DNA from 2 places in the Streptomyces kurssanovii genome. Region 2 is predicted to be linked to the other one. Evidence: riboswitches for the same ligand, from Rfam matches in the RefSeq annotation. Region 2 holds a riboswitch; the other holds the start of a gene.
What was found. Region 2 has a riboswitch for S-adenosylmethionine ahead of thrC (threonine synthase). Riboswitches for the same ligand answer to the same signal wherever they lie in the genome.
Positions count from the first base shown of each region.

Region 1: another riboswitch for S-adenosylmethionine. It lies ahead of AB0K36_RS27245 (aminotransferase class V-fold PLP-dependent enzyme); the one in region 2 lies ahead of thrC (threonine synthase).

Region 1 covers NZ_JBFAQK010000052.1:35,978-50,765, reverse strand. The annotation lists partial or broken gene AB0K36_RS27290 (cytochrome c oxidase subunit I) at 1-968, shown strand, start outside; gene AB0K36_RS27285 (cytochrome c oxidase subunit 4) at 965-1,363, shown strand; gene AB0K36_RS27280 (L,D-transpeptidase) at 1,482-2,735, shown strand; gene AB0K36_RS27275 (DNA-binding transcriptional response regulator) at 2,752-3,153, opposite strand; gene ctaE (aa3-type cytochrome oxidase subunit III) at 3,336-3,956, shown strand; gene qcrC (cytochrome bc1 complex diheme cytochrome c subunit) at 4,050-4,859, shown strand; gene qcrA (cytochrome bc1 complex Rieske iron-sulfur subunit) at 4,856-5,932, shown strand; gene qcrB (cytochrome bc1 complex cytochrome b subunit) at 5,929-7,554, shown strand; gene trpD (anthranilate phosphoribosyltransferase) at 7,693-8,757, shown strand; SAM riboswitch class IV at 8,833-8,950, shown strand; gene AB0K36_RS27245 (aminotransferase class V-fold PLP-dependent enzyme) at 9,164-10,552, shown strand; gene AB0K36_RS27240 (glycerate kinase family protein) at 10,554-11,714, opposite strand; gene AB0K36_RS27235 (SLC13 family permease) at 11,711-13,141, opposite strand; gene AB0K36_RS27230 (response regulator transcription factor) at 13,228-13,887, opposite strand; gene AB0K36_RS27225 (sensor histidine kinase) at 13,884-14,788, opposite strand, start outside.
Region 2 covers NZ_JBFAQK010000008.1:104,449-119,236, reverse strand. The annotation lists gene AB0K36_RS09280 (MoaD/ThiS family protein) at 1-138, opposite strand, end outside; gene thrC (threonine synthase) at 188-1,501, opposite strand; SAM riboswitch class I at 1,519-1,646, opposite strand; gene AB0K36_RS09270 (glucosyl-3-phosphoglycerate synthase) at 1,820-2,788, shown strand; gene AB0K36_RS09265 (hypothetical protein) at 2,827-3,312, shown strand; gene AB0K36_RS09260 (alpha,alpha-trehalose-phosphate synthase (UDP-forming)) at 3,370-4,827, shown strand; gene otsB (trehalose-phosphatase) at 4,824-5,678, opposite strand; gene AB0K36_RS09250 (DUF3263 domain-containing protein) at 5,689-5,967, opposite strand; gene AB0K36_RS09245 (extracellular solute-binding protein) at 6,027-7,253, opposite strand; gene AB0K36_RS09240 (ROK family protein) at 7,587-8,519, shown strand; gene nagA (N-acetylglucosamine-6-phosphate deacetylase) at 8,519-9,721, shown strand; gene AB0K36_RS09230 (1-phosphofructokinase family hexose kinase) at 9,839-10,774, shown strand; gene AB0K36_RS09225 (carbohydrate-binding protein) at 10,891-11,877, opposite strand; gene cdgB (diguanylate cyclase CdgB) at 12,041-13,678, opposite strand; gene AB0K36_RS09215 (flavin reductase family protein) at 14,063-14,563, shown strand; gene arfB (alternative ribosome rescue aminoacyl-tRNA hydrolase ArfB) at 14,672-14,788, opposite strand, start outside.

The DNA.
Region 1 (14,788 bases), on a different contig from region 2:
TGCTGTGGCAGCACCTCTTCTGGTTCTTCGGCCATCCAGAGGTGTACATCATCGCCCTGCCGTTCTTCGGCATCGTCTCGGAGATCATTCCGGTCTTCTCCCGTAAGCCGATGTTCGGTTACATCGGTCTCATCGGTGCGACGATCGCGATCGCCGGTCTGTCCGTGACGGTGTGGGCCCACCACATGTACGTCACAGGCGGCGTGCTGTTGCCGTTCTTCTCGTTCATGACGTTCCTCATCGCGGTACCGACCGGTGTGAAGTTCTTCAACTGGATCGGCACGATGTGGAAGGGGTCGTTGTCGTTCGAGACACCGATGCTGTGGACCATCGGCTTCCTGGTCACCTTCACCTTCGGTGGCCTGACCGGTGTCATCCTCGCGTCGCCGCCGCTGGACTTCCACGTCTCCGACTCGTACTTCGTCGTCGCGCACTTCCACTACGTCGTCTTCGGCACCGTGGTCTTCGCGATGTTCGCCGGATTCCACTACTGGTGGCCGAAGTTCACGGGCAAGATGCTGGACGAGCGACTCGGCAAGATCACGTTCTGGACGCTGTTCATCGGCTTCCACGGCACGTTCCTGGTGCAGCACTGGCTGGGAGCCGAGGGCATGCCCCGCCGGTACGCGGACTACCTCGCCGCCGACGGCTTCACCGCCCTGAACACGATCTCGACGATCGCGTCGTTCCTGCTGGGCCTGTCGATGCTCCCCTTCATGTACAACGTCTGGAAGACGGCGAAGTACGGCAAGAAGGTCGAGGTCGACGACCCGTGGGGCTACGGCCGCTCGCTCGAGTGGGCGACCTCCTGCCCGCCGCCGCGGCACAACTTCCTCACCCTGCCGCGCATCCGCAGTGAATCGCCCGCGTTCGACCTGCACCACCCGGAGATCGCGGCTCTCGACCAGCTCGAGGACGGCGGCCACGGTGCCCCGGTGGCGGCCGTCGGCAAGGAGGAGAGCAAGTGAAGATCCAGGGCAAGATGTTCCTCTGGCTGAGCGTCTTCATCCTGGCCGTCGCCATCCTGTACGGCGTCTGGTCGAAGGAGCCTGCCGGTACCACCGCGCTCTTCCTGGCTTTCGGCCTGAGCGTCATGATCGGCTACTACCTGGCCTTCACGGCCCGGCGGGTGGACGCCATGGCCCAGGACAACAAGGAAGCCGACGTGGCCGACGAGGCCGGCGAGGTGGGGTTCTTCTCCCCGCACAGCTGGCAGCCGCTCGCGCTGGGCATCGGCGGCGCGCTCGCCTTCCTCGGCGTGGCGCTCGGCTGGTGGCTGCTGTACTTCTCCCTGCCGGTGATCCTGGTCGGCCTCTTCGGCTGGGTGTTCGAGTACTACCGCGGTGAGAGCCAGAACCAGTAACAACGCCTGAGACACACGGGACGAGCCCGGGTCACCTCACTCCAGTGAGGTGATCCGGGCTCACTCGTTCGGAGCCATCCCGCGCGCCGCGGCTGACGATCCTTCATAGCGTGTGCTCATGAACCACACGCCTCGTATCCGTGCCGTCAGCTGCATCGCGCTGGTCGTCTCCCTCGGTGTGGTCGCGACCGCCTGCGGCGGACCGGACGGACACCCGCTGTCCGCCGCGCCGTACGACGCGGCGCGGCAGGTGAGCTTCAACGCCGGGTCAGACTCGAAGGTGGACCCCGACAAGCCTCTGGAGGTCACCTCCAAGGGCGACGGCGGCCGGATCACGGACGTCACGGTCATGGACGAAGCGGGCCACTACGTCGCCGGCGAGCTCGCCGCGGACGGCGTCCGCTGGCGCTCCACGGCCCCCCTCGCGGCCGGCGCGAAGTACACCATCCGCGTCTCCACGGAGGACGACGAGGGCGCCCCGGGGCTGCGCACCATGCTCTTCGAGACGGCGCCCGCCAAGAGCTCACTCACCGCCGAGTTCGGCCCCAAGGCCGGCACCTACGGCGTGGGGCAGCCCATCACGGCCAAGCTCAGCCTCGCCGTCGGCGACGGCAAGGGCCGGGCGGTCGTCGAACGCGCCCTGAAGGTCACCTCGAAGCCCGCGGTGGAGGGTTCCTGGCACTGGGTCGACGACAAGACGCTGCACTACCGCCCGAGGGACTACTGGCCCGCCGGGGCCGTCGTGAACGCCACCAGCAACCTCCAGGGCGTCAAGGTCGCCGGCAAGCTCTACGGCGGCCGCTCCAAGCCGCTGAAGATCACCATCGGTGACCGTCTCGAAGCCGTCACCGACGCCGGGTCGCACACCATGACGGTGATGCGCAACGGAGAAGTGATCAAGACCATGCCGGTCACCACCGGCAAGCCCGGCTTCGACACGCGCAACGGCATCAAGGTCGTGCTGGGCAAGGAGTACTTCGTACGGATGCGCAGCACCAGTATCGGCATCGCCGAGGGCAGCTCCGAGTCCTACGACCTGCCCGTCTACTACGCGACCCGGGTGACCTGGAGCGGCGAGTACGTCCACGCGGCGCCCTGGTCGGTCGGTTCACAGGGCTCGGCGAACGTCAGCCACGGCTGCACCGGGATGTCCATGGAGAACGCCGAATGGTTCTACAAGACCGTTCAGGAGGGTGACATCGTCAAGGTCGTCAACAGCTACGGCGACATGATGGACACGTTCGGTAACGGCTTCGGCGACTGGAACCTGTCCTGGGACAAGTGGCTCAAGGGCAGCGCCCTGGTCGCCGGCTCCGACGCGGCGGACGGCAACGTCACCGAGGTCTCCGCCCGCCTGCGTCCCCGGGTCTGACCGGCCGCTCGCGTGGTCAGGCCTCGATGGAGAGCCGGCTGCGCAGCAGGGCCGCCAGTGAGGCGGCGAACTCGACCGGGTCCACCGGCAGCGTCACCGCCGCCTCCGCACGGCTCCAGGTGGCAAGCCAGGCGTCCTGCGGGCGGCCGATCAGCAGCAGCACCGGCGGGCAGTCGAAGACTTCGTCCTTGATCTGCCGGCACACGCCCATACCGCCCGCCGGAACCGTCTCGCCGTCCAGGACGCAGACGTCGATCCCGCCCTCGTCAAGGGCCTTGAGGACCGCGGGCAGGGTCGCGCATTCCACGAACCGCACCGGCGGAACGTCGGGGGCCGGCCTGCGCCCCGCCGCCAGCCTGACCTGCTCGCGGGTGTTGGAGTCGTCGCTGTAGACCAGGACCGTGGCGCTCGACTGCATGGTTCCTCCGCACTCGTTCGATCAGGCTTGTTGCGCCGGATGCTACTCCGTCCCACTGCCTGTCAACACCGGTTCGGACACGCCTTCGATGGGCCGTTCGGCTCCCCCGGAACGCCCCGCGGGGAGTGGGAACACTCCGAACGGCACCCCCCGGAGTGAGGGCGGGATAAGCGACCGACATAATGTCGGTCGTGGCGACAGCAACGACAGTAGAAACCGGGCACGCGCACCCGTCGGTCAATCGACCGAACCTCACCAGCGTCGGAACCATCATCTGGCTGAGTTCCGAGCTGATGTTCTTCGCGGCCCTCTTCGCGATGTACTTCACCCTGCGATCGGTGACGGGTGCCGAGTTCTGGGCAGAGAAAGCCGATGCGCTGAACTTCCCGTTCTCGGCGACCAACACCACGATCCTGGTGCTCTCTTCACTCACCTGCCAGCTCGGCGTGTTCGCCGCGGAGCGGGGCGACGTGAAGAAGCTCCGCACCTGGTTCGTGATCACATTCGTGATGGGTGCCATCTTCATCGGCGGTCAGGTCTTCGAGTACACCGAGCTGGTCAAGCACGAGGGGCTCTCCCTCTCGTCGGACCCGTACGGCTCGGTGTTCTACCTGACCACCGGTTTCCACGGCCTGCACGTGACGGGCGGTCTCATCGCCTTCCTGCTGGTCCTGGGAAGGACCTACGCGGCCAGGAGATTCACCCATGAGCAGGCAACCGCCGCCATCGTCGTGTCCTACTACTGGCACTTCGTCGATGTCGTCTGGATCGGCCTCTTCGCCACGATCTACATGATCAAGTAATCGGCGCGGGCGGTTCGTCCCCGAGCGGACGCCGCCTGAAGCAGACACAGTCCAGAAGCATCGACGCAGAAGATCCTGACACCGGGGTAATCCGTGAAAAAGCTCTCCGCACGACGACGCCATCCGCTGGCGGCGGTCGTCGTCCTACTCCTCGCGCTGGCGGCCACTGGGGGGCTGTACGCCGCGTTCGCACCCGCGGACAAGGCGCAGGCCGACACAACCGCCCAGTCCCTCGCCATCAAGGAGGGGCAGAAGCTCTACACCGTCGGCTGCGCAAGCTGCCACGGAACCGGCGGTCAGGGCACCTCAGACGGCCCGTCCCTGGTCGGTGTCGGCTCCGCCGCCGTCGACTTCCAGGTCGGCACGGGGCGCATGCCCGCCCAGCAGCCCGGCGCTCAGGTGCCGAAGAAGAAGAACATCTACACGCAGGCCGAGATCGACCAGCTCGCGGCCTACGTCGCCTCCCTGGGCGCAGGTCCGATCACGCCGACCGAGAAGCAGTACAGCCCGGAGGGCGCGGACATCGCCAAGGGTGGCGAACTGTTCCGCAACAACTGCGCCCAGTGCCACAACTTCACCGGTGAGGGCGGCGCGCTGACCGAGGGCAAGTACGCCCCGAGTCTGGAAGGGGTCAGCCCCAAGCACCTCTACGAGGCCATGCAGACCGGCCCGCAGAACATGCCCTCCTTCCCCGACACCACGATGCCCGAGCAGCAGAAGCGGGACATCATCGCGTACGTCAAGACCGTGAACGGCGAAGACACGCCGACGCCCGGCGGCTTCGCGCTGGGTGGCCTGGGCCCCGTCAGTGAGGGTCTGTTCGGCTGGATCTTCGGTCTCGGTTCGCTGATCGCTGTTGCCATCTGGGTCGCGGCCCACACCGCTAAGGCCAAGAAGTCATGAGTAGCCAAGACATTCCAGAAGAGAACCTGCCCGCAGAGCAGGGCGCCGCGCACGACGCGGCCCACGGTGGCAGCACCACCGTCGCGGAGCGCCACGACGATCCGTTCGCCGACCCGGGACTGCCGGCCCACAAGCCGCGCATCCAGGACATCGACGAGCGGGCCGCCAAGCGCTCGGAGCGCGCCGTCGCCTTCATGTTCACGCTGTCGATGCTGGCCACGATCGGCTTCATCGCCGCCTTCGTGATCTTCCCGGTCGACAAGATCGTCTACATCTGGCCGTTCGGGCACATCAGCGCGCTGAACTTCTCGCTGGGTGTGACGCTGGGCCTGGCGCTCTTCTGCATCGGCGCGGGCGCCGTCCACTGGGCGCGCACCCTGATGTCCGACGTGGAGGTCGCCGACGACCGGCACGCGATCGAGGCCGAGCCCGAGGTCAAGGCCAAGGTCATGGCCGACTTCGCGGACGGTGCCCGGGAGTCCGCGATCGGACGGCGCAAGCTGATCCGCAACACCATGTTCGGCGCGCTGGCCATGGTGCCGCTCTCCGGTGTGGTCCTGCTGCGCGAGCTCGGCCCGCTGCCCGAGGACAAGCTCCGCAAGACGCTGTGGGCCAAGGGCAAGCAGCTCATCAACATGAACACCAACGAGCCGCTGCGTCCCGAGGACGTATCGGTGGGTTCGCTGACCTTCGTCATGCCCGAGGGCCTGAAGGAGAGCGACCACAACTTCAACACCGAGATCGCCAAGGCGGCCGTGATGATCGTCCGGCTCCAGCCGGAGGACATCAAGGACAAGCGTGAGCTCGAGTGGTCCCACGACGGCATCGTGGCCTACTCGAAGATCTGCACGCACGTCGGTTGCCCGATCAGCCTGTACGAGCAGCAGACGCACCACGTCCTCTGCCCGTGCCACCAGTCCACCTTCGACCTCTCCGACGGCGCCCGCGTCATCTTCGGTCCGGCCGGTCACCCGCTTCCGCAGCTGCGGATCGGTGTGAACGCCGAGGGCAACCTCGAGGCGCTCGGCGACTTCGAAGAGCCCGTCGGTCCTGCCTTCTGGGAGCGCGGATGAGCACTGCAACGGATACGAAGAAGAAGGCGCCCGCCGGCGAGCGGGTGGCCGACTGGGCGGACGGCAGGCTCGGGATCTACTCGTTGGCCAAGGCCAACATGCGCAAGATCTTCCCGGACCACTGGTCCTTCATGCTCGGTGAGATCGCGCTCTACAGCTTCATCATCATCATCCTCACGGGTGTGTACCTGACGCTGTTCTTCCACCCGAGCATGAACGAGATCGAGTACCACGGCTCGTACGTGCCGATGCAGGGCATCCGGATGACCGAGGCGTACGCCTCGACCCTGGACATCAGCTTCGACGTCCGCGGTGGTCTGCTGATCCGGCAGATCCACCACTGGGCCGCGCTGATCTTCCTCGCCGCGATGTTCGTGCACATGATGCGCGTGTTCTTCACGGGCGCGTTCCGCAAGCCGCGTGAGATCAACTGGCTGTTCGGCTTCCTGCTGTTCGTCCTCGGCATGTTCACCGGTTTCACCGGTTACTCGCTCCCGGACGACCTGCTCTCCGGCACCGGTGTCCGCTTCACGCAGGGCGCGATCCTGGCGACGCCGATCGTCGGCACCTACCTGTCGATGTTCCTGTTCGGCGGGGAGTTCCCGGGCCACGACATGGTGGCGCGGTTCTACTCGATCCACATCCTGCTGCTGCCGGGCATCATGCTCGGGCTCGTGGTGGCCCACCTGATCCTGGTCTTCTACCACAAGCACACCCAGTTCGCGGGTCCCGGCCGTACGAACAAGAACGTCGTCGGCATGCCGCTGCTCCCGGTGTACATGGCCAAGGCCGGCGGCTTCTTCTTCCTGGTCTTCGGTGTCATCGCGCTGATCGCGGGCATGTTCACGATCAACCCGGTGTGGGCGCTCGGTCCGTACCGTCCGGACCATGTGTCCACCGGCGCCCAGCCCGACTGGTACATGGGCTTCGCCGAGGGCCTCGTCCGAGTGATGCCCGGCTGGGAGATCAACCTGTGGGGCCACACGCTGGTCCTCGGTGTGTTCGTCCCGCTGGTCCTCTTCGGTGTCGTCCTCGCGGTGCTCGCGGTCTACCCGTTCATCGAGTCGTGGATCACGGGCGACAAGCGCGAGCACCACATCCTGGACCGTCCGCGCAACGCTCCGACGCGGACCGCGCTGGGTGTCGCCTGGGTCACCGGCTACGTGATCATGCTGCTGGGTGGCGGAAACGACATCTTCGCGACGCACTTCCACCTGTCGATCAACGCGATCACCTGGTTCGTGCGCATCACGTACTTCGTCGGACCGGTCCTCGCGTTCATCATCACCAAGCGGATCTGCCTGGGTCTGCAGCGGCGCGACAAGGACAAGGTGCTGCACGGACGCGAGTCCGGCATCATCAAGCGCCTGCCGCACGGTGAGTTCGTCGAGGTGCACGAGCCGCTGGCACAGGGCGACCTGTACAAGCTCACCGCGCACGAGCAGTACAAGCCCGCGGAGATCGGCCCGACCGTCGACGAGAACGGCGTCCGCCGCAAGGTGAAGCTCACGGAGAGGCTGCGCGCCAGGCTCAGCAAGAGCTACTACGGCGAGCACAACCAGATCGACAAGGCCACCGCGGACGAGTACAAGGAGATCACGAGCGGCCACGGCCACCACTGATCGTCCGACGGACACGTCCGGCAGACCCGTCGCCACAGCGAAGGGCCCCGTCCACTCGATGGACGGGGCCCTTCGCCGTGCCCGGGGCTGGATAGGGTGGTATCCACCCCTGTCGGCTTGTGGACCCTGGAGCGGACCATGAACGTTGTGACCCCAGTAGGCGGCGACAGCGTGGCGGCCCACTCCTGGCCGAGCGTGCTGAACGCCCTCCTCGAGAACCGCGACCAGAGCGCGGACGCGACGGCGTGGGCCATGGACCGGATCCTCAGCGGCGAGGCCACCGACGCGCAGATCGCCGGCTTCGCGGTCGCCCTGCGCGCGAAGGGCGAGACGGTGGAGGAGATCACCGGTCTGGTGCGGACGATGTACCGCCACGCCAACCTGATCGAGGTGCCCGGGGGAGGTGTCGACATCGTCGGCACCGGCGGCGACGGCGCCAAGACCGTCAACATCTCCACCATGTCCGCGATCGTCGTCGCCGGTACGGGCGCGAAGGTGGTCAAGCACGGCAACCGCGCCGCCTCCTCCGCGAGCGGCGCCTCCGACGTCCTGGAGAAGCTCGGCGTCAATCTGGAGCTGACCCCGCGGCGGGTGGCCGAGGTCGCGGCCGAGGCCGGCATCACCTTCTGCTTCGCCGTGAAGTTCCACCCGGCGCTGCGGCACGTCGCCATGGCCCGCAAGGAACTGGGCATCCGGACGGTCTTCAACTTCCTCGGCCCGCTCACCAACCCGGCGAAGGTGACCGCGCAGGCGACCGGCGTCGCCGACGCCCGGATGGCGCCGATCATGGCCGGGGTGCTGGCGGAGCGCGGCTCCTCCGCACTGGTCTTCCGCGGTGACGACGGGCTCGACGAACTGACGACCACCTCGACCTCCCATGTCTGGGTGGTGCGGGACGGCGCCGTGCGCGAGGAGACCTTCGATCCGCGGGACATCGGCATCGAGCTGGTCCCGGTCGAGGCGCTGCGGGGCGCGGACGCGTCGTACAACGCCGACGTGGCGCGCCGGTTGCTGGGCGGCGAGACCGGGCCCGTACGGGACGCCGTGCTGCTCAACTCCGCGGCGGCGCTGGCGGCCCTGGAGCCGACCGACGGCACGCTGAACGAGCAGCTGGCGGCCGGTGTGGCACGGGCGGCACGGTCGATCGACTCCGGCGCGGCGAGGGCCGCGCTGGAGCGCTGGGTCGAGGCCAGCAACGCGTAGCACGGCCCGGGGCGCGGTCCGGATGATGGACCGCGCCCTTGCGTCCGCCGCGACGTGTGGCAGGATGCTGGCCAAGGTCATGAGTGACAGCGATTACGGCCCCGGCCCGCTGTCCGGCAACCCTCCGTCCGTGGCGGGGTGCCCCGGGTGAAGACCAGGCCGCAGGCAGCGAGGTCTGTGGCAAGCGCGGACCCCCGCGGCGTCATCGACCGCCGCGTCCCTGGGGTCCTGGTCCTCAAGGGAGCAGTCTCGTGAGCAAGCGAATGCGATAGGGCGTCTCCGCCCCTTCTTCACCACCCTCCGCACGGCGTCGCCGTGTGCCGAGGCGATCCCGTATCCGGGTTCTGAAGCCGATTCGTCTTTCTCCCCCTGCCTTCGGTGGGGGCCCCAGCTGGGAGATACCGCCATGTCCGTGTACCCGAACGCCGCCGAGACCGCTGTCGCCGACGCCGCCGACCCGTCCCTCTGTGCCCCGCTGCCGGTCCTCGGCCGGGACGTCACCGTCCCGCTGGTCACCGGCGGCGAAGTCACCTACGCCGCCCTCGACTACGCGGCGAGCGCCCCGGCGCTGCAGCGGGTGTGGGACGACGTGGCCGCGTACGCCCCGTACTACGGCAGCGTGCACCGGGGCGCCGGGTACCTGTCCCAGCTGTCCACCGACCTGTTCGAGAACAGCCGGGCCGTGGTGCACGAGTTCCTCGGCTGCCGCGACGGCGACGAGGTGGTCTTCACCCGGTCGACGACCGACTCGCTGAACCTGCTGGCCGCCGCGCTGCCCGACGGATGCGAGGTGTTCGTCTTCGAGACCGAGCACCATGCCTCGCTGCTGCCGTGGAGGGACGCCCGGGTGACGTACCTCGACGCGCCCCGCACGCCCGGTCAGGCGGTGCGGACGCTGGAGCACGCGCTCGCCCACCGCGACCCGCACGGCCCGGCGCTGGTCTGTGTGACGGGCGCGTCCAACGTGACCGGTGAGCTGTGGCCGGTGCGCGAACTCGCCGCGGCGGCCCACGCGCACGGCGCCCGTATCGTGCTCGACGCCGCCCAGCTCGCGCCCCACCACCCGCTGTCCGTCCAGGAGCTGGATGTCGACTGGGTGGCCTTCTCCGGGCACAAGCTCTACGCGCCGTTCGGTTCCGGTGTGCTCGCCGGCCGGGCGGACTGGCTGCGCGAGGCCGAGCCGTACCTCGCGGGCGGCGGCGCCTCGCGCACCGTCGCACGCCGTGCCGACGGCGGGGTGGAGGTCGAGTGGCACACCACCGCCGCACGGCACGAGGCCGGCTCGCCCAACGTGATCGGCGTCTACTCGATCGCCGCCGCCTGCAAGTCGCTCACCGAGGCCGGTTTCGACCGGCTGGTCGCCCGCGAGCAGCACCTGATCGCGAAGGTCCGCGAAGGGCTCGCCGAGGTGCCGCAGGTCCGGGTGCTGTCGCTGTTCGGCGACGACGCCCCTCGCGTCGGTGTCCTCTCCTTCGTGGTCGACGGCTGGAACAGCTCGCACTTCGCCGCGGCCCTGTCCGCCGAGTACGGCATCGGCGTCCGTGACGGACTCTTCTGCGCCCACCCGCTGGTGCGCACCCTGCTCGGCAGCGACCCGCAGGACGTCGGCGAGTGCGGCGCCCCGGAGGCCGGGCCGGGGGAGAGGTCGCTCAACGCCATCCGGGTCAGCTTCGGTGCGGGTACCCCCGACGAGCACGTGGAGAGGTTCGTGCGGGCCGTGGGGGAGCTCGTCCGCGACGGCGCGCAGTGGAAGTACCGCACCGAGGACGGGCGTTGCGTGCCCGACCGCGGCTGACTCAGGCCGCGAGCCGGGTGCCCAGCAGCACCATCCGCAGAGCGCGTTCGGCCGCGTCGGCGAGGAACTCGCCGGCCCGGTCCAGCGCTTCCGGCAGCGGAACCGGCGCCGGCACGATCGACCCGTAGGCGTCCACGCCCGCGGCCCTGACCTCGTGCACGCCGTGGCCGAGCGTCCCGGCGAGAGCCAGCACCGGCACCCCGGCGGCCCTGGCACGGTGCGCCACCTCGGCCGGGATCTTCCCCCGCACGGTCTGGCCGTCGAGCGCCCCCTCCGCCGTGATCACCAGGTCGGCGCGGGCCAGCCTGGCGTCCAGGTCGACATGGTCCAGCAGCACGTCGAACCGGGGGAGCAGCCGCGCGCCGAGCGCGGCCAGCCCCGCGCCGAGCCCGCCCGACGCGCCCGTGCCGGGGGCGGTCCGCAGGTCGACGGTGGCCGGCAGGGCGGCGGTGAGGTGGGTGGCCCAGTGTTCCAGCGCGGCCGAGAGCTCCTCGACCTGCGCCGGGCTCGCGCCCTTCTGAGGGCCGAAGACCCTGGCCACGCCGTGCTCGCCGCACAGCACGTTGTAGGGGTTGCAGGCCACCAGGATCTCGGCCGCGGCGGTACGCGGGTCGAGGCCGGCGCCGTCGATGCGCGCGAGACGCGTCAACTCCCTTCCTCCCGGCCTCAGCTCATGCCCCTGGTCGTCCAGGAGCCGAACGCCGAGGGCCTGGAGCGCGCCCGCCCCGCCGTCGGAGGTGCCCGAGTCGCCGCAGCCGACCAGGATCCGCCGGGCACCGGTGTCCAGCGCCGCCCGGATCAGCTCGCCCACACCGTAGGTGGTGGTGCCGCCCGGGTCCCGACGGTCCGGCGGCACCAGGGCCAGCCCGGCGACGGCGGCCATCTCGACCACCGCGGTGCCGTCGCCGAGCAGGGCGAAGTGGGCCGGTACGGGAATGCCGAGCGGGCCCGTGGCCCGGCGGCGCACCAGCCGGCCGCCGGTCGCCGCCGCCAGCGCCTCGGCCGTGCCCTCGCCGCCGTCGACCAGCGGGACGAGGTCGATCTCGGCGTCGGGCGCGACCCTGCGCAGCCCTTCCGCGATCGACTCCGCGGCCTCCCGGGCCGTCAGGGACTCCTTGAAACCGCTGGGTGCGACGGCGATACGGATGGGGGTACGGCTCATGGCTGGGTCTCCAGAAGGACGGGCACGCCGAGCAGCGGCCAGACGGTGAGGGCGAAGAGCAGCACGACGGCGGCGCTGAGCGGCGCGAGGAGGCCGGACAGTCGCAGCAGATCGCGCGGGGTGAAGGTGGGCACACCGTCCGGCGGGTCGGCGAAGAGCGTGACCGGCTTGGCGGAGGCGGGCAGCGTGTGGCAGAACCCCGCCGCGGCGGTGGACGCCAGCGCCGCGGCGACGGGGTTGACCCCGGCGGCGACGGCGGCGGCCACCACCAGCGGTACCAGCACGGACGAGCGGGCGGAACGGGACTGGAGCACGAGGTGCGCGGCGGTGCTGACCACCACGATCACCGCGAGGAACAGCCACGCCGGCAGGTCCCCGGGCAGCCCGCCCACCAGCCACCCGGCCGCCCCGGACTCGGCCAGCGCCACCCCCATCGCGGTCGTCGCGGCCATGAACAGCAGCAACGGCCAGGGCACCGTCCGCAGCCCGTCCTTCAGCCGTACGGTGCCGAGCGCCGGCGATGCCGCCACCACCGCGCCGATCAGGGCCACCACCGCCGGCGGCACCCCGTGCAGCGGCTCGCTGCACCACAGCGCCACGACCGTGCCCAGCAACAGCAGGCACCGTGTCTCCGCGGTGGTCAGCGGACCGGTCACCGCCGTGGGGGAGTGCTCCTGGAGCAGCGCGGGCGTGATCCTGACCGGCCCTTGGCGCTCCGCCCGCGACGTGGTGGTCAACAGCACGGTCTCCGCCGCCAGGTGGGAGGAGACCACCGCCAACGGGAGACCCAGCAGCAGCCATTCGACGAAGCCGAGCCGCTCACCGGTCTGCTCCCACAGCACGCTCACCGTGATCAGATGCGCGCCCGCGCCGATGAGGGTCGCGACGGCCGACAGCAGGACCACCGTCGGGAACAGCAGCGCCAGCATCACCACCAGCCGCCGCCGGTCGGCGAGCGCCTTGGCGAGGGCGAGGAACACCGGCATGGCCAGCGCGGCCCGGCCCGACGTGGCGGGCACCGCGAACGCGGTGACCACCAGCGCCGCGGTCGTCAGATGCACCAACTGCCGTACGGTGCGCGCCCCGCCGACCAGGAACGCGGCCGCCCGCCCTGCCAGCCCTGTCCTGGCGACGGCGGCCGCCAGGACGAACGCGCAGATCAGCAGCCAGACCGTCTCGTCACCGAGGGTGGCGAAGAGGGTGTCGGCGCTGATGACGCCGGTCGCGGTGAGCGCCAGGCCCGCCCCGAGGGCGATGTAGGTGTCGTCGACGGGCGCGGCGATCCAGGCGCAGGTGGCGAGAGCGAACACGGCGAGAGTGAGCCGTGCTTCACCGTTCAGCGACGGGAGGACGGTGGGGACGGCGAGCAGCGCGCAGACGCTGAGCGCCGCGCACAGCCAGACCGCCTGGCGGAGGGAGAGGGTCACGACGAACAGTCTTGGAGCGGGCCGTGAGCCGCCGATGAACCGCGGATGAGGGAAAGTTCATCCGTGGGCGCACCCTTTGCGTGGTTCTACGGCATGCGGTAGCCCATGCCCCGTACCGTCTCCAGCCGTTCGGCGCCGAGCTTCTTGCGCAGCGCCCGCACGTAGACGTCGACGATGTTGGAGCCGGGGTCGAAGTCGTAGCCCCACACATGGGAGAGGATCTGCTCGCGGGACAGCACCTGGCCGGGATGGCGCAGGAACAGCTCCAGCAGCACGAACTCACGTGCCGTCAGGTCCACCGTCCGCCCCGACGCGCGCGCCCGGCGGGTCCGCAGGTCCAGACCGAGGTCGCCGCTGCGCAGGACCGTGACCTCGGGGGCGCGGGCCGCGGTACGGAGCCGCAGCCGTACCCGCGCCAGCAACTCCTCGAAGCGGAACGGCTTGGTCATCCAGTCGTCGGCGCCGCCCTCGAGACCGGCGACGGTGTCCCGTACCGAGTCGCGGGCGGTCAGCACGACTACGGGCAGGGTCACCCGGGACTCGCGCAGCTCGCGCAGCACGGTGAAGCCGTCCCGGCCGGGCAGACCGATGTCCAGCAGCATCAGGTCGAAGCCGCCGGACAGGGCATGGCCGAGAGCGGTGTCGCCGTCGGCGGCGACCGTGGTGGTGAAGCCGTTGGAGCGCAGCCCCTTCTCGACGAAGGACGCGATCCGCTCCTCGTCCTCGGCGATCAGAATGCGGTTCACAGCGCGTCCTCCATGACGAGTACGAAAGTCGCCCCTCCGCCGTCGGTGCGGCGCAGTTCCACGCGGCCGCCCCGGTGCCCCTCCGCGATGGCCCGGACGATGGACAGGCCCAGCCCGGCGCCGCTGGTACGGGCGCCGCGCCGGGCGGTACCGCGCCGGAAGCGCTCGAAGATCACCCCGGCGTCCTGCTCCTGCACACCCGGCCCGCTGTCGGCGACGTACAGCTCCAGCCGGTCCTCGAGCGCGCGGGAGCCGATCCGTATCCGGGCGCCGGGGACGGTGTGCTGCACCGCGTTCTGCGCCAGCTGCACCATGGCCTGGGTGATGCGCTGCGGATCGAGCACCGCCTCGCGGTCCGCGACCTGGTCCAGCACCCAGTCACGCTCGCCCAGCGCCCGCGCCTTCACGAAGACGTCGGCGGTCAGCTCGCCGAGCTGCACCGGCTCCGGACGGATGAAGTCCGGCCGCTCGGCCTTGGCCAGGAGGAGCAGGTCCTCCACGATCCGGCTCATCCGGTCGAGTTCGTCGGTGACCAGACGGACCGTCTCGCGCTGCTCGGCCGGATCGTCGCCCATGACCTCCAGATGGCCGCGCACGATGGTGATCGGGGTGCGCAGCTCGTGTCCGGCGTCGTCGACGAACTGCCGCTGGCCCGCGAAGGCCCGTTCCAGCCGGTCGAGCATGGCGTTGAAGGTCTCGGCGAGCGCGGCGATGTCGTCACGGCCCTGGACCGGGATCCGCTGGGTCAGGTCCTGCTCGGTCAGCTGCTCGGCGGTCGCCCGGACCACTCGTACGGGTGCCAGGATGCGGCCGGCCACCACCCATCCGATGCCGGTCGTCAGCAGCAGCGCCACACCGGAGATCACCAGCAGCGTGCGGAACGCGTCGTCGGCGATGGACC
Region 2 (14,788 bases):
GACACGGGCGGCGATGCCCGTGTGGTTCTTCTCCAGGTCCGCGATGACCTCGGCGAGGGTCGCGCCCTCCGCCGGGACCTCGGCCCGGCCGCCCGTGTACGTACGGAGGATGGTGGGGATGCGGACGTTGACGCTCATGTTCGTCACCTCTCGGCGGAGTACGGCGTGGCAGTGCGGAGCAAGGTTCTCAGTGGGCGGCCAGGCCCGCGTCGCGGAACGCGGCCAGGCTCGGGCGGATGACGGCGGTCGCCTGCGAGGTCTCCGCGACGGCGTCGAGGGTCTTGAGACCGTCGCCGGTGTTGAGCACGACGGTGGTGAGCGCCGGGTCGAGCAGGCCCGCCTCGATCAGCTTCTTCGTCACACCCACCGTCACGCCACCGGCCGTCTCGGCGAAGATGCCCTCGGTGCGGGCCAGCAGCTTGATCGCGTCGACGACCTGCTCGTCGTTCACGTCCTCGACGGCTCCGCCCGTGCGACGCGCGATGTCCAGCACGTACGGGCCGTCGGCCGGGTTGCCGATGGCGAGGGACTTGGCGATGGTGTTCGGCTTCTGGGGCCGCACGACGTCGTGACCGGCCTTGAAGGCGGTCGACACCGGCGAACAGCCCTCGGCCTGGGCGCCGAAGATCTTGTACGGCTTGTCCTCGACGAGCCCGAGCTTGATCAGCTCCTGAAGACCCTTGTCGATCTTCGTGAGCTGGGAGCCGGAGGCGATCGGGACGACCAGCTGGTCCGGCAGCCGCCAGCCGAGCTGCTCGCAGATCTCGTACGCGAGGGTCTTGGAGCCCTCCGCGTAGTACGGGCGGAGGTTGACGTTGACGAAGCCCCAGCCCTCGCCCAGCGGGTCGCCGATGAGCTCGGAGCAGAAGCGGTTCACGTCGTCGTAGTTGCCCTCGATGCCGACGAGCTCGCCGCCGTACACCGCGGCCATGACGACCTTGCCCTGCTCGAGGTCGTGGGGGATGAACACGCAGGAGCGGAAACCGGCCCGCGCGGCGGCGGCGCCGACCGCGCCCGCGAGGTTGCCCGTGGAGGAGCAGGACAGGGTGGTGAAGCCGAAGGCACGGGCGGCCTCGAGGGCCTGGGCGACGACCCGGTCCTTGAAGGAGTGCGTCGGGTTGCCGGAGTCGTCCTTGATGAAAAGGCCGCCGGTGACGCCCAGTTCGCGGGCGAGGTTGTCGGCCTTGACCAGCTTGGTCCAGCCCGGGTTCAGGTTCGGCTTGTCGGCCACGTCGGCCGGGACGGGCAGCAGCGGGGCGTAGCGCCAGATGTTGGCCGGGCCCGCCTCGATCCGCTTCCGGAGCTCTTCGGGGCTGCCGCTCGGCAGGTCGTAGGCGACTTCGAGCGGCCCGAAACACTCGGCGCAGGCGAAGATGGGACCGAGTTCGAAACGCTGTCCGCACTCGCGGCACGAGAGTGCGGCGGCGGGGCCGAGGTCCACGGAGGTGGACGCGGTGGCGGAGGTGCTGGTGCTGGTGCTTGCGACGGTCTGCGCAGCCATGATGGCGAGGCCCTTTCTCCTCATCTTCCTCGTGACGCACTTCGCCACGAGACGGAATTGGCACCTTCCCCACCGTGACCTCGCGGTCGGCGGGAGGGTTGCCGGGGCTTCAACGGGCCGTTCCCTCTGCCCCTCTGGATGAGCGGTATGGCTCCGGACGTGCGGTCCGGGCGTTTGTGTGCTGGGACCCCCCGAGATGCGAGGGTCCTTCGCGTTGCTCAAGACTGTAACCGAAGCCCCGGACGCTTGAGATAGTCGTCCGACCCGCGAGATGGATCACACGACCGACTGTCGATCGACTGTCAAGGGAGACGCGAAGTGCTCGATGAGGTGGCCCGCTGGCTGAGCCGGCGCTCCTGGTCCGCGTCCGACCGCTCCCTCGAGAGGCTGATGTCCGCCAAGGTCAGGCAGGGCACGACCGTCAGCGTCGTGCTCCCCGCGCTGAACGAGGAAGCGACGGTCGGAGAGATCGTCACGATCATCCGCCGGGAGCTGATGGAGAACACCCCGCTCGTCGACGAGCTGGTCGTCATCGACTCGGCCTCGACCGACCGCACGTCGGAGGTGGCCGCGGCCGCCGGGGCCCGGGTGGTGCACCGTGACGCGATACTGCCCGGCCTGCCCGCGGTGGCCGGCAAGGGCGAGGTGCTGTGGCGCTCGCTGATGGCGACGGGGGGTGACATCGTCTGCTTCTGCGACGCGGACCTGCGCGAATTCTCCGCGGACTTCGTCTCCGGCATCGTCGGCCCGCTGCTGACCGAGCCCGACGTCCAGTTCGTCAAGGCCATGTACGACCGCCCGCTGGGCGGGGGCGCCGCGCCCGGCCCCGACGGCACACCGGCCCAGGGCGGCCGGGTGACCGAGCTGGTGGCCAGGCCGCTGCTCAACCTGCACTGGCCGCAGCTCGCCGGGTTCGTGCAGCCGCTGGGCGGCGAGTACGCGGCACGGCGCTCGCTCCTGGAGCGGCTGCCCTTCCCCGTCGGGTACGGCGTGGAGCTCGGCCTGCTGGTCGACTCGCTGAACCTGGTGGGCCTGGACGCGCTGGCCCAGGTCGACGTCGGCACCCGCAAGCACCGCCACCAGGACGGGCAGGCGCTCGGCAGAATGGCCGCGACGATCTATCGCACGGCCCAACTGAGGCTGTCCCGCCCGCACTTGGTGCGCCCGTCGATCACGCAGTTCGAGCGGGTGGGGAACGGGTTCGTACCGCGGACGCACCCGGTGGACACGGAGGAGCGCCCGCCGATGCTCGAGATCGGTGAGTACGCGGCGCGTCGCGCCGCATAAGCAGGACTCACCGGTCATTTTGCCTACATTTCCCATGTATGGGACTTATGGGATTTCTTGTTCTGTCGTTCCCCGGATCCCCGGGCAGTCGCGGCAGGCACCGCAAGCAGACGCCCTCCGGCGGCACGGAACGGCTGACCCGGCTCCTCGGCACCCTGGCGGTCACCGCCGCCGCGGCGTTCGGACCGGCCGTCCCCGCGGTGGCGGTGCCGACCGGGCCGGCGGCGCCGGGAACGCTCCCCGGTGAGCGGCCGGCGCACCGGGCCGCCCCGGACGCCTCCGGGCAGCGCACGGACGGCGGGGCCGCGGACGCGGACGCCGCGGCCCGGGACGCGGGCGGCCCGGAGGGGGCCGCGGGCGGGGCCGAGGGCCTCCACGGCGGGGAACCGGTCCGTCACGTGGAGATGGCCCGCACCGGCGGCACGGCGGAGCAGCTGTGGCTGCTGGGCGGCGTCGCGCTGAGCCTGACGGCGGCGGGCATCGTCGCCGTGGCCGCCACCCGCGGCCGCCGCCGTGACCACTGACCTGCGCGGGGCCGTACGCACGTTTGAGCTTTTGCGGTACGGGCTAGATTTCGGCACATGGTCTCCGACGCAGCCCAGATCCTCGTCGCGTCCAACCGCGGCCCTGTCTCCTACGAGCTGAACGAGGACGGAGAGCTCGACGCCCGCCGCGGTGGTGGAGGACTCGTCTCCGGCCTGTCGGCCATCGGCTCCGACGCGCAGTCGCTGTGGGTGTGCGCGGCCCTCGGCGACGGCGACCGCGAAGCGGTCCGGCGCGGGGTCGGCGAACCCGGTGTGCGGATGCTCGACATCGACGCCGCCGTCCACGCCGACGCGTACAACGGCATCGCGAACTCCGTGCTGTGGTTCGTCCACCACATGCTGTACCAGACTCCCCTCGAGCCGGCCTTCGGCCGCGAGTTCCGGCGTCAGTGGGGCGCGTACCGGCTCTACAACCGGGCCTTCGCCGAGGCGCTCGCCGCGGAGGCGGCCGACGACGCCGTGGTTCTCGTGCAGGACTACCACCTGGCCCTGGTACCGGGAATGCTCCGCGAACTCCGCCCCGATCTGCGGATCGGCCACTTCTCGCACACCCCGTGGGCGCCCCCCGAGTACTTCGCGATGCTGCCCGGCGACATCGCGGAGGAACTGCTGCTCGGCATGCTCGGCGCCGACCGGCTCGGGTTCCTGACCAAGCGGTGGCTGCGGGCCTTCCAGAGCTGCGCCACCGCCGTCCTCGCGCCGTACGACGGGACGTCGCTGTGGCCGAAGGACAACGAGCCGAGCTTTGAATTCCGGATCCCCGGCCGGGGCCGCCACCGGACCCGGCTCGGCGTCCACGGGCTGGGTGCCGACGCCGACTTCCTGCGTGAGCGTGCCGCGCGCCCCGATGTCGACGAGCGGATGGCCGCCCTGCGGGCACAGGCGGGCGAAGGCCGCCGGACGATCGTGCGCGTCGACCGCACGGAACTGTCCAAGAACATCCTGCGCGGTCTGCAGGCCTACCAGGAACTCCTGGAGGAGCACCCCGAGTGGCGCGAACGCGTCGTGCACATCGCGCTCGCCTACCCCTCGCGCCAGGACCTCGAGGTCTACCGCCACTACACGGCGGAGGTCTCCCGGCTCGCCGACGAGATCAACGCCCGGTACGGCACGGCCGGCTGGACGCCGGTCGTCGTGCACGTCAAGGACGACTTCGCCCGCTCGCTGGCCGCCTACCGGATGGCCGACGTGGCCCTGGTCAACCCGATCAGGGACGGCATGAACCTGGTCGCCAAGGAGGTGCCCGTCGTCACCGACCTCGGCTGCGCACTGGTCCTCTCGCGGGAGGCCGGCGCCCACGAGGAGCTCGGCGACGACGCGATCACCGTCAACCCGTACGACGTCAGCGGCACGGCGGCGGCGCTCCACGAGGCGCTGACCATGTCCGCCGACGAGCGGGCCGAGCGCTCCAAGCGCCTGGCGGCGGCAGCGACCGCGCTGCCGCCGCGGCAGTGGTTCCTCGACCAGCTCCAGGCGCTGCGCGAGGAGGGTTAGACCCGCCGGGCGAGGGCGGCCAGGAAGTCCGCCAGCTGCGCCGGCCCCGGGAGCACCAGGTCGGCGCGGTCGGCCAGTTCGGGGACCTCGTTGCCGCTGCACACCAGCAGGCCGGGCACGCCGTCGGAGCGCAACTTCTCGACGGCGCCGTAGGCGGCGAGGTCGCCCAGGTCGTCGCCCGCGTACAGCACGGCCCCGGCGCCCACCTCGCGCACGTACTCGGACAGCGCGACGCCCTTGTCGACGCCCGGCGGGCGCAGCTCCAGGACCATGCGTCCGGGCTCCACGATCAGGCCGTGCCGGGACGCGAGCTCGGCAAGGGGCTCACGCAGGGCGTCGAACGCGGCCTGCGGGTCCGCGGCGCGGCGGGTGTGCACCGCGACGGCCCGGCCCTTCTCCTCGATCCAGGTGCCCTGCCAGGCGCCGATCCGGTCGAGGAAGCCGGGGAGCTCGGCCCGCACGGCCGCGACCCCGGGATCGGGGGCCGGCGCGCGTACGGTCCCAGTGACCGCGTCCCAGCGCTCCGCGCCGTAGTGCCCGAGGACGACGAGGTGGTCAAGACCGGTGACACCGGAGAAGCCGCCGTAGCGGACGGCGACCCCGGCCGGGCGGCCGGTGATCACCGCGACCGAGGCGACCTTCGGCGCGAGCGCGGCCAGCGCGGGGACGGCGCGCTCATGGGCGCGCGCCTGCTCGGGGTCGGGCACGATCTCGGCGAGCGTGCCGTCGAAGTCGAGTGCGATCACGGCCTGCCCGGGCCGTTCGAGGAGTGCCGCGAGGCCGTCACGGCCCGCGGGAGTGGACGGCGTCGGCATGGAGTCTGCGGCTTCTGCATACGGGGAGCTGCCCATGCCGTCGACCCTAGCGGCGACTTCTCCTCGCGTCCCTCACACGGCGAAGCCGGTTGACCGTGATTGGGTCGTGGGCGAGGGCACGCGCGTCGTCGAGCAGGGCGTTGAGCAGCTGGTAGTAGCGGACCGGGGAGATGCCGAGCTGCTCCCTGACGGCCCGCTCCTTGACGCCGGGGCCCGGCCAGGAACGGCGTTCCATGGCCAGGACGGCCCGGTCCCGCTCGGAGAGCTCCTGAGCGCCGGGCCGGTCGCCGGCCTCCTGCTCCTCAGGCGCCTGGTCGTCGGTCATACGATCCAACATATCGGTGCCCACCGACGCCCGTACCGGCCTGTGGAGAGGCTCCGCAGTCACTCCGCGCTCTCGGCCGCCCTGGCGTCCTGGGAGATCCGGTCCAGCGTGCGGGCGGGGCTGCCGCCCGGTCCCACGGCGTCGCCGATGTTCTTCTTGATGTTCTCGCTGGCCGAGGCCCACGACGTCTTGCCCACCGGCGGCAGCACGGAACCCGGCAGCACCTCCAGGAACTCCTTGAGGTCCGCGTGATCCGGGTCCTTCTTCATCTCCTCCTGGGCGGAGACGGTCACCGGCAGCAGATCGTTCTGCCCGGCGAACTCCAGGACGTTCTCGTCCGTGAAGAGGAAGTCCAGGAACTTGCCGATCTCCGCGCGGTGGCCGTTCTGCTTGAAGCCCATGATCCAGTCGGCCACGCCCATCGCCGTGTCGGCGGCGCCGCTCCTGCCCGGGAGCGCGACCTTGCCCACGTCGATGCCCGCCTTCTCCGCGGCCTGGAGCAGCGAGGGGTGACCGTTGAGCATGCCGACGTCGCCCCGGGTGAACGCGGCGAAGGCGTCCTTGCGGTTGAGCTTGCCGGGGGCGACCGGGCCGGTGAGCTTCTCGTCGACCAGGTTCTCCTTCAGCCACTCGAAGGTGTCGATGTTCTGCTGGGAGTCGATCGCGTACCTGCCGAGCTCGTCGGTGTAGCCGCCACCGCCGCTGAGCAGCCACATCATCGTCTCGGCCTGGGCCTCCTCGGGGCCGAGCGGCAGCGCGAAGGGGTAGTCGACGTCGGTGTTCTGCTTGAGCAGCTCCGCGTCCTCCTTCAGCTCCTCCCACGTTCCGGGGGCGCCGCTGATCCCGGCGTCCTCGAAGAGTTCCTTGTTGTAGAAGAGCAGCCGGGTGGAGGCGACGAACGGCAGTCCGTACTGGGTGCGCTTCATCTCGCCCGCGTCGGTCAGCGGGGGCAGGAAGTTGGACTGGACGGGGATGGAGAGCATCTGGTCGGCGGAGTACAGCTTGTCCGCCGCGGCGTAGTCGGCGTAGGCGCCTATCTGCGCGATGTCGGGGGCCTTGCCCGCCTTGACCATCTCGGCGACCTTGCGGTCCACGTCGTTCCAGGACTCGATCTGGACGTCGACCGTGATGCCGGGGTTCTCCGCCTCGAAGGCGGCCGTCAGATCGGCCCAGTACTTCTTGCTGCTCTCACCGCCGGCGACGTCGTAGTCGGCGGCCACCAGCTTGAGCGTGACACCGTCCCCGGAACCGCTGGAGCTGCCGCAGCCCGCGAGCGAAACCGTCATTCCGAGTGCGGCGACAGCCGCTGTCAGACCCAAGAAGCGCCGCTGCACAGCTCTTCCCCACCCTCTGCTACCTAGTACGTGTTGTCCGTTTGTCCCAGTCGGTCCCCCGCGACGTCCTGTGAGATGAGGAGCGATCTTTCCCCATCCGGCGTACAAGGTCTACACCACTGCGGTCTCACTTTCACAACGCCCGCACGGCCCCGCGCGGGGCATGGGGCGCGCGGGGAGCGCCCGTGGCGGGCCCCGCGCCCGCCCCACCCGGTTTGTATGGCGTGGCAACAATCTCGGCGAGTGGACTAGACCTTTACCCGTTCCACGCGCCAGACTGTTCCCGTGAGACACGTCATCGCCCTCGATGTGGGCGGCACCGGTATGAAGGCTGCCCTGGTCGGGGCGGACGGCACGCTCCTGCACGAGGCACGGCGGCCCACCGGGCGCGAGCGCGGGCCCGACGCCGTCGTGGAGTCGATCCTCGGCTTCGCCGCCGATCTCCGCGCCCACGGCCAGGAGCACCTGGGGCAGGCCGCCGAGGCCGCCGGCGTCGCCGTGCCCGGCATCGTCGACGCCGAACACGGCATCGCCGTCTACGCCGCCAACCTCGGCTGGCGCGACGTCCCCATGCGGGAGTTGCTGAGCAGCAGGCTCGACGGCGTCCCGGTGGCGCTCGGGCACGACGTGCGCACGGGCGGCCTCGCTGAGGGCCGCATCGGCGCCGGCCGGGGCACCGACCGGTTCCTGTTCGTCCCGCTCGGCACCGGCATCGCGGGCGCCATCGGCATCGCCGGCACCATCGAGGCGGGTGCCCACGGCTGCGCCGGCGAGATCGGCCACATCGTCGTACGGCCCGGCGGCCCCGCCTGCGGATGCGGGCAGCGCGGCTGTCTGGAGACACTGGCCTCCGCCGCCGCCGTCACCCGCGCCTGGTCCGCCGCCGCCGGTGACCCCACCGCCGACGCCGCCGACTGCGCCAGGGCGGTCGAGGCGGGCGACAAGGCGGCGACCCGGGTGTGGCAGGAGGCGGTCGACGCACTCGCCGACGGCCTCGTCACCGCGCTCACCCTGCTGGACCCCCGCACGCTGATCATCGGTGGCGGCCTCGCCGAGGCCGGGGAAACCTTGTTCTCACCCCTTCGGGCGGCCGTAGAGGAACGTGTGACGTTCCAGAAGCTGCCCACGATCGTCCCGGCGGCCCTCGGGGACACCGCCGGATGCCTGGGCGCAGGGCTGCTCGCCTGGGATCTACTCGCCACGGAGGTAACCGCCTGATGGCCGCCAGCGCCGCTCGCGCCACGAGCACGGTCCACGCCAGGAGCCCGCACCACCCGCCGAGCACTGTCCTGGCCGGTGCCCGGGTGGTGCTGCCGACCGGGACCGTCGACAACGGACGCGTCGTCGTCGAGGGCACGAAGATCGTCACGGAAGCCTCCACCGCGGAGGCCCACGTCCACGACCTGTCCGGCCACTGGGTGGTCCCCGGCTTCGTCGACATCCACAACCACGGCGGCGGCGGAGCCTCCTTCACCTCCGGCACCGCGGAGGACGTCCTGCGCGGCGTCATGACGCACCGGCGGCACGGCACCACCACACTCGTCGCCTCCACCGTCACCGGCGACATGGACTTCCTCGCCCACCGGGCCGGCTTCCTGTCCGAACTGGTCGAGCAGGGCGACCTCGCGGGCATCCACTTCGAGGGGCCCTTCATCTCCCCGTGCCGCAAGGGCGCCCACAGCGAGGAACTGCTCCGCGACCCCGACCCGGCCGAGGTCCGCAAGCTGATCGACGCCGCCCGCGGCACCGCGAAGATGGTCACCCTCGCCACCGAACTGCCCGGCGGCATCGACTCCGTACGGCTGCTCGCCGAGCACGGCGTGATCGCCGCGATCGGCCACACCGACGCGACGTACGAGCAGACCCGCGAGGCCATCGACGCCGGCGCCACCGTCGCCACGCACCTGTTCAACGCGATGCCGGCGCTCGGCCACCGGGCACCCGGCCCGATCGCGGCGCTGCTGGAGGACGAGCGGATCACCGTCGAGCTGATCAACGACGGCACGCATCTCCACCCGGCCGCGCTCGAGCTGGCCTTCCGCAGCGCCGGCGCCGGCCGGGTCGCGTTCATCACGGACGCCATGGACGCCGCGGGCTTCGGCGACGGCCGCTACCAGCTCGGCCCCCTCGAGGTCGAGGTCAAGGACGGTGTGGCGCGGCTGGTGGAGGGCGATTCGATCGCGGGCTCCACGCTCACCCTGGACACCGCCTTCAAGCGGGCCGTCACCGTCGACCGCATCCCGGTGGAGGACGTCGTCGCGGCGATCTCCGCCAACCCGGCGAAGCTGCTCGGCGCGTACGACAGGGTCGGCTCGCTCGATCCCGGCAAGGACGCGGATCTGGTGGTCCTCGACGCCGACTTCGCCCTCAAGGGCGTGATGCGTCGCGGCGAATGGATCGTCCGCCCCGAAGCGGGCTGACGGCGCGGCACCTCACGGCAGGCGGTTGGACACCGGGTCTTGGGCCAACCGCCTTCCGTTTGGCATGATCAGGACCCGTACGAGCACGGCAAACGCGTTCTTCGGGGGTGTCCACGGGTGATCCTTACGGTCACGCTCAACGCCGCCCTCGACATCACGTACAAGGTGGCCGCCCTCACCCCGCACACCACTCACCGGGTCGGCGAGGTCGTGGAACGCCCCGGCGGCAAGGGCATCAACGTCGCCCGCGTGCTCGCGGCCCTCGGCCACGAGTGCGTCGTCACCGGCTTCGCCGGCGGGGCCACCGGGGCCGTGCTGCGCGGGATGCTCGCCCCGCTCGCACCGCACGACGCGCTCGTCGAGATCGCCGGCACCACCCGCCGCACCATCGCCGTCACCGACGGGACCAGCGGCGACACGACGCAGCTGAACGAGCCGGGACCGACCGTCCTGCCCGAGGAGTGGACCGCCTTCCTCTCCTCGTACGACTCCCTCCTGCGCGACGCCGACGCGGTCGCGCTGTGCGGCAGCCTGCCGCCGGGCATCCATGTCGGCGCGTACGCCGAGCTGGTGCGCCGGGCGCGCGCCCGCCAAGTGCCCGTACTCCTGGACACCAGCGGCGAACCGCTGCGACGCGGCATCGCCGCCCGGCCGGATCTCGTCAAGCCCAACGCCGACGAACTCGCGCAGCTCACCGGCTCACGCGAGCCGCTCCGCGCGACCCGTGACGCCCGCCGCCGCGGCGCGCACACCGTGGTCGCCTCGCTCGGCCCGGACGGGCTGCTCGCCACCACCCCGGACGGCACCTGGCAGGCCGCCCCGCCTGAGCCGGTGAGGGGCAACCCGACGGGCGCGGGCGACTCGGCCGTCGCCGGCCTGCTCTCCGGACTGGTCGCGGGACTTTCCTGGCCGGAACGGCTGTCCCGGGCGGTGGCCCTCTCCACGGCGACCGTGCTGGCCACCGCGGCGGGCGAGTTCGACGCGGCCGCGTACGAGCGGCTGCTGGGGCGGGTCACCGTCGTCGAGCACACCCAGGCCGCCTCCGGGAAGTGACCGCGCGGGAGCCGGACCTGAAACGCCTCGTCCCGGCTCGCGCGGGGCGCGGCCGGGACGATGACGGGTGACGCGTACGGGCTACGGCCGCCGTGCGGCCGTAGCCCGGCCCGCGGTCAGCTCTTGCTCTGGCCGGCCTCCAGCCAGACCTGGTCGAGATAGGCCTCGCACTGGTTCCCCTGCTCGCAGGAGATCTTGAGGTCGTTCTTGCCCTTCTCGAGGTTCACGAAGGCGTAGGTGTTGGTCCAGCCCTTCTCCCAGTCGCCCTCCGCGGCCTTCGCGAAGTTCGACATGTTGAGCTCGCGGGGCTGCCCGCCGTTGATCGTCAGGGAGGTCTTCGCGTCCTTGCCGGGCACGCTGTACGTGATGTACATCGTGTAGGCGCCGGCCTCCGGGACGTCCACCGACCAGCCGGCCGAACCGCCGACACCGTTGAACATCACGTACGCGCCGTCCGCGCCCTTCGCACCGGGCACGTCCTTGGCGAGCGCCGCGGGCGGCCCCAGCGTCAGCGTCGCCGCGTCCTGCTTGGGCAGCTCGACGGGCTCCGGCTCCTTCTCGGACGGCGACGGCTTCTCCTCGACGGTCTCGCCCGCGGACGGAGTGGTGCCTCCGCCGCCCTTGCCGGCCGTGTCGTCCTTGTCGCCGTTGCTGGTCATCAGCGCCGCGGCGATACCGATCACCACGACCGCGACCACCGCGATCGCGCCGATCAGCAGGCCCTTGGTGTTGGGGCCGCCGCCGCGGCCGCCGCCGTGACCGCCCTGGCCGTGGCCGCCGGGCTGGACCGGGACCTGGCGCGTCTGGGCGGAAGCACCGGGGTACGTCTCCGGTGCGGCGTACGCGGCCGTCGGCTGCTGGCCGTAGCCGGGCTGCTGGCCGTACGCCTGCTGCTGCGGGACCTGCTGGCCGTACTGTCGCTCACCGACCGTGCGGACCTGGTTGTACGAGGTGCGGGGGACCCCGGGCTGCGCGGCCGGACCGGGGTAGCCGTAGCCGCCCTGGCGCGGCGGCGTGGCGCCTGCCTGCTGCCCGTCGGCGTACAGGTAGCCGAACGGGTCGTCGTCCTCGGGCGTGCTCGCGCCGTTGTTCCCGGCCGTCATCCCAGTCACTCCTCACCATCTCGTCAGCACAACGCTGACGCGAGGCGAGCCTACCCGGTTCCACTCACCCCATTGGGTGTCGTGGGCCTCATCCGGTGGGACCGCGGCCGGTCACCAGGCCGGGCGCCGCCGGGTGTGATAGGTCACCCGGCCCCGCGGGGGCTCAGCCGGCCCTGCGGTGGACCTTCGAACGGGACCGCTTCTCGATGTACATCCGCTGGTCCGCGGATTGCAGGACCTCCTCGACGGACATCCCGCAGCTCGCCCAGCCGATGCCGAAGCTGGCGCCCACCCGCACCCCGCGCCCGCCCACCCGGATGGGCAGGATGATCGCGTTCCGCAGGCGTACGGCGAGGTCGGCGGCGTCCGCCGCGCCGAGGCCGTCGGCGAGGACGACGAACTCGTCACCGCCGAGCCTGGCGACCGTGTCACCGTCCCGCACTCCGGTGGTGAGCCGGCGCGCGACCTCGACGAGAACGGCGTCACCGGTCTGGTGACCGAAGCGGTCGTTGATCGACTTGAAACCGTCCAGGTCGCAGAAGAGGACCGCGAGCCCCTTGGCGCCGTCGTCGATCTCGCCGTCGGGCGCGACGGTGTGGACGTGGTGGTCGTAGGGCCGGCCGCCGACCGTGTCGAAGTCGAAGCCGTCGCTCCGGAAGCCGCGGTCGGTCTCGTACGCGGCGTCCAGCGCCTCGATGTCCGTCGCGTACGTCGCGTGCGGCCGCTCGCACAGGCGCGAACTGAGCCTGGCGCGCAGCTCGGCGCTGTTGGGCAGGCCGGTGAGCGCGTCGTGCGAGGCGCGGTGGGCGAGCTGGAGCTCGTGGCGCTTGCGGTCCTCGATGTCCTCGACGTGGGTGAGGAGGAAGCGGGGACCGTCCGCGGTGTCGGCGACGACCGAGTTCCGCAGCGACACCCACACATAGCTGCCGTCCCGGCGGCCCAGTCTGATCTCCGCGCGTCCGCCCTCGGCGGAGGTGCGCAGCAGGGTGCCGACGTCCTCCGGGTGGACCAGGTCGGCGAAGGAGTAGCGGCGCATCGCGGAGGCCGGGCGGCCCAGCAGCCGGCACAGGGCGTCGTTGGTGCGCAGCAGGCGGCCGTGCTGGTCGCCGCCCATCTCGGCGATGGCCATGCCGCTGGGCGCGTACTCGAACGCCTGACGGAAGGATTCCTCGCTCGCGCGCAGTGCCTGCTGCTCGCGCTCGAGGCGGACCAGGGCGCGCTGCATATTGGCTCGAAGTCGTGCGTTGCTGATGGCGATCGCGGCCTGGGAGGCGTACATCTGCAGCGCCTCCTGGCCCCAGGGGCCGGGGCGGCGGCCGTTGCGGGGCCGGTCCACGGAGATCACGCCGAGCAGTTCGCGGCCGCCGCCCGACGCGTACATCGGGGCGTAGAGACGGTCCTGCGGGTGCCACTCGTCCTCGAAGCGGGGCTCGGGGCCGTCGGTGTGCCACTGGGGCACGTCGTCCTCTATGAGGACCCAGCCCTCGGTGTGCGGGATGAAACGCAGGTCGCCCCAGGCTTCGCCCATGGACAGGCGGCGGTCCCAGGAAGTACGCGAACCGACGCGGCCGGTGATCAGTGCTTCGGCGGCGGCGCTGCCGGCGAAGGCGGCGACGACGAGGTCACCGTCGGGGCGCACCAGATTGACGCAGGCCAGTTCGTAGCCCAGTCCGGTGACGATTCCGTCGGCGACGGTCTGCAGGGTGTCGGCCAGGCTGCGGGCCGTGTTGAGCTCCGCGACGACCCGGTGCAGCTGCCGCAGGGTCGCAAGACGGACATAGGGCTCCGACTCGGTCTCCATCGCTCGCTCTCCCCGAGACCTCGACAGCAAACTCCAGGGCGTCTGATTGGCGTACTTGTAGCGGTATCCCGGCCACTGAATCACAGCCAGCAGCCCACCCGGTACACAGGGTCAACAAATACTGGCCTCTGTGACTCAAGTCACATCAGGTGATGAAGGGTCAGATGCTGACCGGCCGGACACACCGTAGCTTTCTTGAAGTCAATTATTGAACGCAAAACCATCGGAACGTACCCATGGTTACTCATGGTGGTCGGCCTGCGGTCCTAGGACCCGGCTGGTCCCCGGGCCCGATGCGGCGGCGGAACGGCCGACACTAGCGTTCCGTGTGTGTTGCAGACGACCCCCGCTCCGGCCACTCCTGCCATCCCCCATCCTGAGGGGGTGAGCAATGAGGAATTCCGTGCCGCCATGTCCCGTCTGGCCGCCGGCGTGGTGCTGGTCACCGCGCGCGACGCCGACCACGGGCCGCGCGGTGAGGACGTCGGCATGACGGCGACGGCCTTCATGTCCGTCTCCCTCGACCCGCCGCTGGTGCTCGTCAGCCTGCGCAACGGCTCACGCATGGACGACCTGCTCGCGGAACAGCCGCTGTGGGGCGTCTCCGTCCTCACCGAGGGCCAGCGGCAGATCGCCGGCCGCTTCGCCATGAAGGGCCGGCTCAGCGACCGCCTGCTCTTCGACGATCTGGCCCATGAACGCGGCGAGATCTGCGGGGCGCCTCTGGTGAAGGACGCGCTGGCGACCCTCGAGTGCCGCACGGAACAGCGGGTGGAGGCCGGCGATCACACACTGGTGATCGGTCACGTCCTGAAGGTGGGCCTCTCCGACGTGGTCGCCGGGCCCCTGACGTACTTCCGCGGGCGGTACCGGCACCTGGGGTGAACGCGCCGGGGTGGGCGTACCGGGGCCCGACGTGGCCTGCGGCCGAGGTGCGCGCACAGGCCCGAGGTAGCGTGCGGGGCGCACCGGCCCGAGGCGGCGTGCGGCTCCCTACCAGTCGCGGCCGGCGCGGCCCCGCTTGGTCTCCGCGCGCTGCTTCTTCTCCCGCAGCCGGCGCTCGTTGATGCCGCGCGGGATCTTCGTCGCCCGGCGCGGCCTCGGCGGCGG